3 regions of the Halobacillus sp. 12SKB genome follow, and region 1 is predicted to be linked to each of the others. Evidence: riboswitches for the same ligand, from Rfam matches in the RefSeq annotation. Region 1 holds a riboswitch; each other region holds the start of a gene.
The links. A riboswitch is a leader RNA that binds a small molecule or an ion and turns the genes downstream of it on or off. The one in region 1 is predicted to bind thiamine pyrophosphate.
Positions count from the first base shown of each region.

Region 2: another riboswitch for thiamine pyrophosphate. It lies ahead of thiT (energy-coupled thiamine transporter ThiT); the one in region 1 lies ahead of tenA (thiaminase II).
Region 3: another riboswitch for thiamine pyrophosphate. It lies ahead of ACQ4XT_RS13880 (YkoF family thiamine/hydroxymethylpyrimidine-binding protein); the one in region 1 lies ahead of tenA (thiaminase II).

Region 1 covers NZ_JBRFWR010000001.1:1,306,777-1,310,051, forward strand. Annotated here, with positions in the region: gene ACQ4XT_RS06470 (PucR family transcriptional regulator) at 1-378, shown strand, start outside; gene ACQ4XT_RS06475 (DUF3221 domain-containing protein) at 401-934, opposite strand; TPP riboswitch at 1,046-1,155, shown strand; gene thiW (energy coupling factor transporter S component ThiW) at 1,248-1,736, shown strand; TPP riboswitch at 1,742-1,847, shown strand; gene tenA (thiaminase II) at 1,890-2,576, shown strand; gene thiD (bifunctional hydroxymethylpyrimidine kinase/phosphomethylpyrimidine kinase) at 2,573-3,275, shown strand, end outside.
Region 2 covers NZ_JBRFWR010000001.1:3,572,813-3,576,087, reverse strand. Annotated here, with positions in the region: gene yfkAB (radical SAM/CxCxxxxC motif protein YfkAB) at 1-60, opposite strand, end outside; gene ACQ4XT_RS17815 (SDR family oxidoreductase) at 265-1,170, shown strand; gene ACQ4XT_RS17810 (alpha/beta hydrolase) at 1,124-1,864, shown strand; TPP riboswitch at 1,946-2,045, shown strand; gene thiT (energy-coupled thiamine transporter ThiT) at 2,134-2,700, shown strand.
Region 3 covers NZ_JBRFWR010000001.1:2,796,172-2,799,446, reverse strand. Annotated here, with positions in the region: gene ACQ4XT_RS13890 (DUF420 domain-containing protein) at 1-491, shown strand, start outside; gene ACQ4XT_RS13885 (hypothetical protein) at 673-903, shown strand; TPP riboswitch at 1,020-1,122, shown strand; gene ACQ4XT_RS13880 (YkoF family thiamine/hydroxymethylpyrimidine-binding protein) at 1,213-1,815, shown strand; gene ACQ4XT_RS13875 (ECF transporter S component) at 1,812-2,390, shown strand; gene ACQ4XT_RS13870 (ABC transporter ATP-binding protein) at 2,387-3,275, shown strand, end outside.

The sequences.
Region 1 (3,275 bases):
GCGGAAACGGCTCTGAAAATCGGTCAGCAGCATGAAGAAGGGGAGCGGACATTTTTCAGTGATACAAGAATGAATCGCCTGCTCATGGCACTGTCCCACGAAGAAGAAATCGGAGCGATTGTTTCAGATACATTAGAAAAGCTGATTGATTATGATCAGAAGCGGCAGACAGAACTGATTCATACGTTTATGGTCTACAATAAATACAATAGCAATGTCAGCCAGACGGCTCGTGCGCTGAATTTGCACCGGCAATCTTTGCTGCACAGATTGAGAAACATTGAACATTTGACCGGGCTGTCTCTTCTCAATGCTGATGACCTCTTTTTGCTGGAGCTCAGCGTAAGGTTATGGCTTTTGAAAAAAGTCGATGCATAGAGCGCTCCCTCGGGATAGCGCTCTATTTTTCATCTTTGACGGTCGTTTTCCATTCGCCCTCATTTGTCCCGCGTCGATCCAGCTTGACGGTCCACTGGTCGGATTCTTCATCAAAAGAAAGCAGAGAAACAATCAGCACATCGGCCTTTTCTGGTTCTTTTTCAGATAATGCAGTAGAAAGAGCTTCAGAAGCTTTTAAATCTGCTCCCTGGACTTCACTCATTTCAAGTTCCTGGACTTTTTCAGCGGTGGCTTGTTCAGGGTAGGACTCAGCGATATCCCCGTCTACCCAGACCTCGACCTGTTTGCCGACCCATAGGCCTTCAGGGGCATTAGATACCCACATGGCCCGTCCTTCTTCGCCTGATCCATCATCCATCGGCGTGACAACCAGGATACTGTCCTCATCCTGCTCCATGACAAACCCGCTCATGACCGGATCGGAGGCTTCTGCTTCCACTTCATTCTGGTCTACTTCTTTTGTCTCTGAAAGCCCACATGCAGTAAGGGATAAAGAGAAAACTATGAACATACCAAGCATCCACCTTATTTTCATCATTCCCACACTCCTTATCTATTAATGTTGACGTTTGAACGGGAGGAAAAGTTTCACATGACAGAAACATCCAACTTTGTTATGATGAAAATCACCAAGCGAATAAGTTTATGAAACTACTAGGGGAGCCTGAATGGGCTGAGAGGAAAGCGAGCAAGCTTTCTGACTCTTACGAACCTGATCTGGTTAATGCCAGCGGAGGGAAGTAGTCAGACGATACGTGTATCGACTTACTGCATACCAGGCCAGGTCCTCTAAGGATCTGGCTTTTTTATATGGACCCATTCAGCTCCTGTACGGAAGGTGGTGAATAATGAGAAACACAAAATTAATCACAACGATGGCTGTGCTTGTTGCCATTGGTACGCTTGGGGCTCAATTTCTCTGGTTTCCGGCTGGAATAGCGAAAGCTTATCCTGTTCAGCATGCGGTTAATGTGATCGCGGCGGTGGTGCTTGGACCCGTCCCGGCGGTCATGATTGCTTTTGTCATCGGGCTCTTACGTTTGTTATTAGGTCTCGGCACCTTTCTTGCTTTTCCGGGCGGAATGTTTGGTGCATTGTTGGCAGGGCTTTGTTACCGAATGTATGAAAGAAAAAGGTCTGCGGTGATTGGTGAAGTTCTAGGCACTGGAGTCATCGGGGCTTTGGCAGCTGTACCGATTGCACACGTCTTAATGGGAAGTACAGCTGGTGTTTTCGCGTTTGTTCCTTCTTTTGTCGTAAGCAGTGTCTCGGGGGCTTTGATTGCTATCTTCATTTTATCACGAGTGAAAGTTGAAAACATGATCTTACAACCATAATACACGGAAACTGCTAGGGGCGCGAGTAATCGCTGAGATAAGGAGACATTCCTTGGTCCCTCAATACCTGATCCGGGTCATGCCGGCGGAGGGAAGTAGTAAGAATCCCCTTCTGTCCTCTAGTAGCTTCCAAGAATAATAGGAGGCTCTATCATGTCTTTTTCCAATCAATTAAGAAAAGAAAATCAGGATATCTATCAAAAAATCTTCTCCCATCCCTTTATCCAGGGCATCGGGAAAGGAGAGGTTCCAAAAGAAGCCTTGATTCACTATATTAAAGCTGATTATGAGTATCTGAATGCCTTTATGCATGTCTATGGAATCGCAATTTCCAAGTCTCCGGGCAGGGAAGACATTCAATTGTTTAATGAACAAATCGATTTTGTATTAAACAGTGAAGTTCACCCTCACAACAACTTTTGCGAACAGATTGGCGTTCCTTATGAAAAACTGCAAGGGTATCCATTGCCGCCGACCGCTGACCACTATATCAAACATATGCTTTTCCATGCCTATCAAGGAGGCATCGGAGAAATATTAGCAGCTTTGCTCCCGTGTCCTTGGACCTATTATGAAATCGGGGTGGAGCTGATGAACACCTATCATCCAGAACCTGATCATCCCTACCTCCCGTGGATTGAGTTTTATGCCAATACGGAAGTGAAGAGTCTGACGGCGGTGTTATGTGAACGGCTTGATCAGTGTGCTGAACAAGCGTCTGAACCGGAAGAGCACCGTATGAGGGCAGCCTTCCGAAAAAGTTGTCAGCTGGAATACGCCTTTTGGGATATGGCTTACACTCAAGAGCAATGGCCTTGTGAAAAGGAGGGTGTGAGATGACGAATGTATCATGTGCGTTGACGATCGCCGGAACAGATCCGAGCGGGGGTGCAGGTATTCAAGCAGACTTGAAAACGTTCCAGGAGCTGAAGAGTTATGGCATGAGTGTTGTGACCTCGGTTGTTGCTCAAAATACGACAGGTGTGAAGGATGTCCACCACCTCCCGGAAAATTTTATTATGAGTCAACTGAAAGCAATTTCTGAAGACATGCCTGTTCATGCACTGAAAACAGGAATGATTGCCAACAAGAAAATGATGAGAGTCATTAGTGAATGGTTGGATGAGGTGGATGCTCCTTACGTCATGGACCCTGTCATGGTTGCCCAGAGTGGCGACCCGTTGATTGAAAAAGAAGACCAGCGCTTTTTGAAAGAATATCTTGTACCAAAGACATCGCTCGTCACTCCCAACATTCCGGAAACGGAAGTGCTTGTTGGAGGGGAAATTGAAACAGAAGCAGATATGAAAGAAGCGGCCGAAGTAATTGTGAAAGAATTAGGTGCGGATGCGGCCCTTGTCAAAGGGGGCCATCTCAATGGAAGAGCGGTTGATTTTTTATATGATGGGGGGCGTGTCTATGAATTTGAATCCGAACGTATTGATTCTTCGAATACGCATGGCACAGGGTGTACGTATTCAGCAGCCATTACGGCTTACCTGAGCCAGGGACACGCGTTGCCACAAGCCGTTAAAGAAG
Region 2 (3,275 bases), 2.3 Mb from region 1:
ATACGCTTCCCACGGATCATAAGTGGGGGTAAGCGCCTGAAGCTTCATGTTCGTACTCATAAAATATGAAACTTCCTTTCTATTAATATTTATTCGGTCGATAACCTTTACCATTCTATCATTAATATGCCTAAAACCATACATTATGTATCGGAATTATGTCGTGATATGACGATGCGGAGCTGTTTAGGTTTCCGAGAAAGAGGAGAATAAGGGTGTGACAGCGAATGATATGGGGTAACGATTAGCACAAGGGGGAGTCAGATTATGAAACAAACCGTACTCATTACAGGAGCATCCAGTGGATTCGGTTTTCATACAGCTGTGAAATGTGCCGAAAAAGGCTTTCGTGTCATCGCCACGATGAGAAATGTAGAAAAGGCCGCCGCCTACGAAACACTTGATGAAGAAGTACGTAGCCGGATCGAAGTGTGGCCGTTGGATGTGACGGACGAACAGTCCATCGCGCGTTTTTCAGAAAAAGTGAACACGCTGGAAAGGCTGGATGTCCTCGTGAATAACGCGGGCTATGCGGTGGGTGGATTTCTTGAACAGGTGCCGCTTGAAACCTACCGGAAGCAGTTTGATACGAATGTCTTTGGTGTGATCGCCGTTACGAAAGCGGTTCTGCCACTGATGCGTGCACAGGGAAGTGGGAAGATTTTAAATGTCAGCAGTGTGAGCGGACTGATCGGTTTTCCTGGCTTATCTGCCTATGTTTCATCCAAACACGCATTGGAGGGATTATCGGAAAGTCTCCGTTTCGAAGTGAAACCGTTCGGGATCGATGTCGCGCTGATCGAGCCAGGATCTTATCAGACCAATATTTGGTCGACAGGGCTTGAAATGCCGGAAGAAGTCCAGGACCCTGAATCTCCTTACGCCGATTACATAAAAGGGTTGTGGAATGCTTTGAACAGTGAATCCCACGGCAACCCCGAGGACGTGTCTGATCTGATGACCGGACTGATGGAAAAAGAAACGCTTGTGAAACTCCGCTATCCCATAGGTCCCGGAGTTCGGGCGAATGTGTGGTTCAAACGTTTGCTGCCGTGGAAGTGGCTGGAAAAGACGGTGTTACAAAAAATTCTTGGAAAAGAGAAAGCCAAAGGAGTGGGGTTGAATGGAAAAAGTGATGCATGGAGCGGAGGAGATGCGCTTCGAGGGTAATGAAGTCGGCATTCTTGTCTCTCATGGGTTTACTGGAACAACACAGAGCATGAAGCCGTTAGTCGAAGCGTATGCAAGGTCAGGTTACACCGTCAGCTGTCCGCGATTGATAGGGCACGGAACGACCCCGGAGGACATGGAATCGTCCTCTCATCAGGACTGGGTGCAGTCCGTAGAAGAAGCATACAACTGGTTGAAAGAAAGGTGTTCGAAAATTTTTGTCGTCGGGTTATCGATGGGGGGAACCCTTGCATTATATATGGCGAGTGAGCATCGGGATATTGAAGGCGTCATTCCGATCAATGCGGCTATCGATATACCCGCACTTGAAAATAGTCAGGGAATGGACGAACGCTTCATTGATGCCATCGGCTCGGATATCAAGGATCCGGAAACCGTTGAACTTGCGTATGACCGCACACCAGTGAAATCGATCGGCGAGCTCGTCACGTTGATGGGTAAAGTGAAGGACAGGCTTGACGAAATCCACTGTCCGATCATGATTTTCGTATCGGATGAGGATCACGTCGTTCCACCTCACAATTCAGAAGTCATTTTCGAATCGGTGTTTTCTGAACACAAGGAGATTATCCATCTGGAAAACAGTTACCATGTGGCTACCCTTGATCATGACAAGGATATGATCATCGAGCGTACGCTGGAATTTTTCCAAATGTACACGAACACAAAGTGATTGCCCGGGAAATAGAAAAGGTTTTGTAATCTAGTAAAAAGTTTATTATAATAGAGACAAATCAAGAAAAGTAAACGGTATAAAGCCTTCAAGGGGAGCCTCCGGCTGAGAGTGAACATTTCGTTCTGACCCTTCGAACCTGTCAGTTAGCACTGGCGTAGGGATGGCGGCTTTTTTGATGGTGCAATGCAGAATTGGGACTCCTCCATCAGGAAGCTTCCCTATTTGGCGTTGCTTTTTTTGTGTCTTTTTTTAGGAGGAATGTTGAAATGAGAAATCGTCGCGTTTTATTTCTCGTAGAAGTTGCGATTTTTTCAGCACTCGCATTGTTGTTGGATATCATCCCGTTTTTATCTTTTAAACTGTGGGCGCAGGGAGGATCGGTATCCTTTGCGATGGTCCCTGTGTTTATCATGGCCTTTCGCTGGGGCTTAAAAGGGGGCGTCACCACCGGTTTGCTGCTGGGAATCTACCAAATCATGACAGGCGCCTATATTATGACCCCTCTCCAGGCATTTCTGGACTATGTTGTTGCCTTTGCTGTGATTGGAGGGGCAGGTTTAGTGGCGAAACCGCTATGGAAGGCGATCAAATCGAAAGAGTCCCGTCGATTGGTCGGATGGATCATCGCCGGCTGCCTGATTGGAAGTGTGCTGCGCTTTTTCGGACACTTTTTCGCAGGCATCGTTTTTTACGGCGAGTTCGCCCCGGAAGGCCAGCCGGTCTGGTTGTATTCCCTCGTCTATAATGGCGGATACATGCTGCCCGCGTTCATCCTAAGCAGTATCGTCGTTAGTCTCCTATTTGTAAAACGACCAAAACTATTAAGCCATTAACAAAAATCCCCCTCTCCATGTCGGATCATCGAGAGGGGGATTTTTTCTTTCTTTTGTTATTGTTCTTTAAGACTCAGTTTCGAGATTTTTGTTGAGTGGATGGGGCTGCGGGGAATAGCTCGCTTTCCGCGGGAGCGCGGTGAGCCTCCTCGGACTGCGTCCTGCGGGGTCTCACCCTGCACTTTTTCCCCGCAGGAGTCTCGCCCTTCCCCTCCGCCCCTTTCCATGGAAGATTCTCGAAACCACTTCTGGAATAAGAAGCTTTTCTATCAAGGAAGGAGAAGTATGAATTTTCAAAGCCGTTATTCTGGATATAAAATCCTTCTATAGAGTGCCCTTTACTATAGATAAGGAATTGCGAGAGACAATCATACATGGTAAAGAGGTTCGTTTCACTCATCCATCGAATGGGGTGGTTGGGAAGCTGCGAGACTCCCGCGGGAATGGATGGACTGGCAAGACCCCACAGGACGAAGTCCGAGGAGGCTTGCCGTCATCCCCGCAGGAAAGCGAGTTGCTTCCCTGCCACCCCTGGCTCTCAGCACAGCAAACGAACTTCGAAACATCTCAATAAA
Region 3 (3,275 bases), 1.5 Mb from region 1:
TGGGGCTTTCCATCGCTATCAACCTCATCGTTGTAGCTTTATTGTTTTTACCGAAAGTGGACGGGGATCTTGGATTCAATATTAAACTCCTTCCCCTCCTGAATGCCGTCTTGAATTCCTTTACGTTCGTTTTCCTGCTTGCTGCCTTGTTCATGATCATCAGGAAAAACGTCAAGTGGCACAAGCGTTTCATTTTCGCTGCTTTCACGTCGACGGCTCTTTTCCTCGTTTCGTACTTGACGTACCATTCGATGGCGGAGTCGACATCGTTCGGCGGTGAAGGGATTGTCGCAGGGATCTATTATTTCATCTTGATCACCCATATCGTACTGGCTGCACTCATCGTGCCTCTTGCCCTGCTTACATTGTTCCGCGGGCTTGCGATGAAGGTGGACAAGCACCGGAAAATCGCGCGATGGACGATGCCGTTATGGCTGTATGTCAGTCTCACCGGCGTCATCGTCTACTTGATGATTTCCCCTTATTATTGATGCGACAAGGCGCGACGAAGCACCTGGTTTATTGTCGAAATTATTTGCTTCCTTCCTGCACCTTATTATAGTAGAATAACAGTTAGAGAGTTGCCGCTAATTGATTTCTGTAGATTTATGTTTCAACTAATGCTATTCAGGGAAAATGTAAGGTTCAAGGTCAGATAATAAGGAGACTACAATGGATCTACTCCAATTTATGAAAAATGAAGGTTACACTTCGGCCAAGTTCTCCTCGTTGACTGGTGAAGACGTCCAATTGGTGTTGAATGATGTGGCTTCAACAGAGGACCTTTATCAACTAATGGATGTGACGCCGACCTCCGTCACTTATTATCCTTATGAACGCGTACCGTATATTGATTGTTTCATAGATCAGAACGTGATGAAATTACGCTTGTCAAAAGCATAAGGCATGGACCGGATCCGCTTTTGAGCGAACCGGTCCTTTTATTTTCTAGCAAAAGATGGTTTACAAATCTATGACTCTCGGCTACGATGGAAGCAACGTACAAGAACTGCATACGCGTTTTGCACTGGGGGAGCTGCTTGAAGCGGCTGAGAGGAAAATTTCCGACCCTTGGAACCCGAACTAGATAATACTAGCGTGGGGAAGTGCGGTCGTCATTCACAAGGACCAGACTGGTTCTTCCTTTATGAGTGGTAGACTGCATTCCCGTGGGATGCAGTTTTTTTGTGCTCAAAAAAGGAGGAATTCGAAATGGATCATCAATGTGGAACATCAAGAATCGCGGGGTGCTCTTTTTCCGTACACCCGATGGCAGACAATTTCGTGGATTACATCAAAGCGAGCTTACGTGAGGTGGACAGCTCGAAAGTGTGGATGAAGACGGATGACGTCACGACGACCGTGCGTGGCCGGATGGAACATGTCTTCGATGTCACCGAAGCGATTTTATTACATATCGCGAAAACGGGTGTCCATGTCGCTTTTCAAGGAACGTTTTCCATTGGCTGCCCGGGGGATTCTTCCGGCGATGTCCATATGGATGAGTCGGAGGAACGGTTGAACAAACCACAATCCAGGGAAATCGAACAGCGGATTGCGGCGAAGTTCTCTCTGTATCCGATGGGTGGCGGCGATTATATGGACACGATCTACCGTCAGATACAAGCGATGAAAGAAAAAGGCGTTGAAGTCACGCCTGCGCACTACTCGACCCGTCTCGACGGGGATACGCGCGACATTTTCACAGGGCTTGAGGATGTGTTCAGGGAAACGGAAGCGAGCGGCTCATCGCATACGGTGATGACCGTGACGGTCTCTGCCAACAGCCCTTCCCATAAGGATGATCGCTCATGAACAGCTGGAAACTGAAAGAAATCGTCGTCATGTCCGTCCTTTCTGTCGTCTTTGCGGTCGTGTACCTGGCCTTCCTTCCGGTCGGGAAAATCCTCGTCGGCTTTTTCGGACCGATCGGCTATGACCTCATCTTCGGCATCTGGTTCATCGTATCGATCATCGCGGCTTACATCATCCGCAAACCCGGTGCCGCGTTTTTATCGGAAACGATTGCGGCCGCGGTCGAAGTGCTGCTCGGCAATGCGGTCGGCCCGATGCTTCTTGTTTCAGGGATGATCCAGGGGCTCGGCGCAGAATCGGCCTTCGCGATGACGAGGTACAAGCGTTATGACCTGTTCACCCTCATGCTTGCCGGTGTAATGGCCGCTGTGTTCAGCTTCGTCTGGGGTTACTTCCTATCCGGTTATGCAGCACTCAGTACCGGGTACGTCGCCGCCATGTTCATCGCCCGCATCATCAGCGGCGCCATCATTTCAGGTGTCGCAGGCAAAGCGCTCAGTGACGCCTTAGCGAAAACGGGTGTCCTCTCAAGCTTCGCTCTCGGAAAAGAACACCGAAGGAAGCATGCGGCATGAGTCAGGAAGTGATACGCGTCGAGGACCTCACCCTTCATTATGAGGAAAGGCGAAAGCCTGTGCTGTCCCGGCTGAATTTTTCCATCGATGAAGGAGAAAGCATGCTGATCCTCGGTCCGAGCGGGTCGGGGAAAAGCTCCCTCACCCACTGCCTGAATGGACTCTATCCGAGAGAACTCGACGGTTCCATGGAGGGAGAAATCCATGTGAAAGGACGGAGGACCGACTCCTACCCCGCTGGTGAAATGGCACAGAACGTCGGCGTCGTTTTCCAGGATCCGGAGACGCAGTTCTGCATGATCACTGTTGAGGATGAAGTGGCCTTCGGGCTTGAGAACTTGAATACCCCTTATGCGTTGATGGTGGAAAAAGTGGATAGGGCTTTACGATCGGTCGGAATGGAAGCTTTCAAAACGGAGAACATCTCCAGCCTCTCCGGCGGGCAGAAGCAGAAAGTCGCCCTTGCCTGCATTCTCGCGATGGAACCTGAGGTGTTGATCCTCGATGAACCGACGGCGAATTTGGATCCGGTGGCGAGGAAGGAATTCATCCAGCTTTTGAAGAGGTTGAAAAAGGAGCTCTCTTTCACCCTGCTTGTCATCGAACATAAGCTGGAAGGCTGGCTGGACTTGTTGGATCGGGTCCTCATCATTAATGAAGGTGGGGAGCTCGCCTACGATGGTCCGCTTCACGACCATTTGAAAACCTACGCCCGGGACATTCATGAGATGGGCATCCAGCTTCCTTATGCTACAAGGACAGCTCTGGAACAGGAATGGACGCCTCCCTACCCGCTTCACATCGGAGAAATGCCGGCTGTTGCTTTCCCAGAGAATCCTCCTGCGGAATCTGCTGGTAAGGTGTTGTTGAAAACAGAGAATGTGC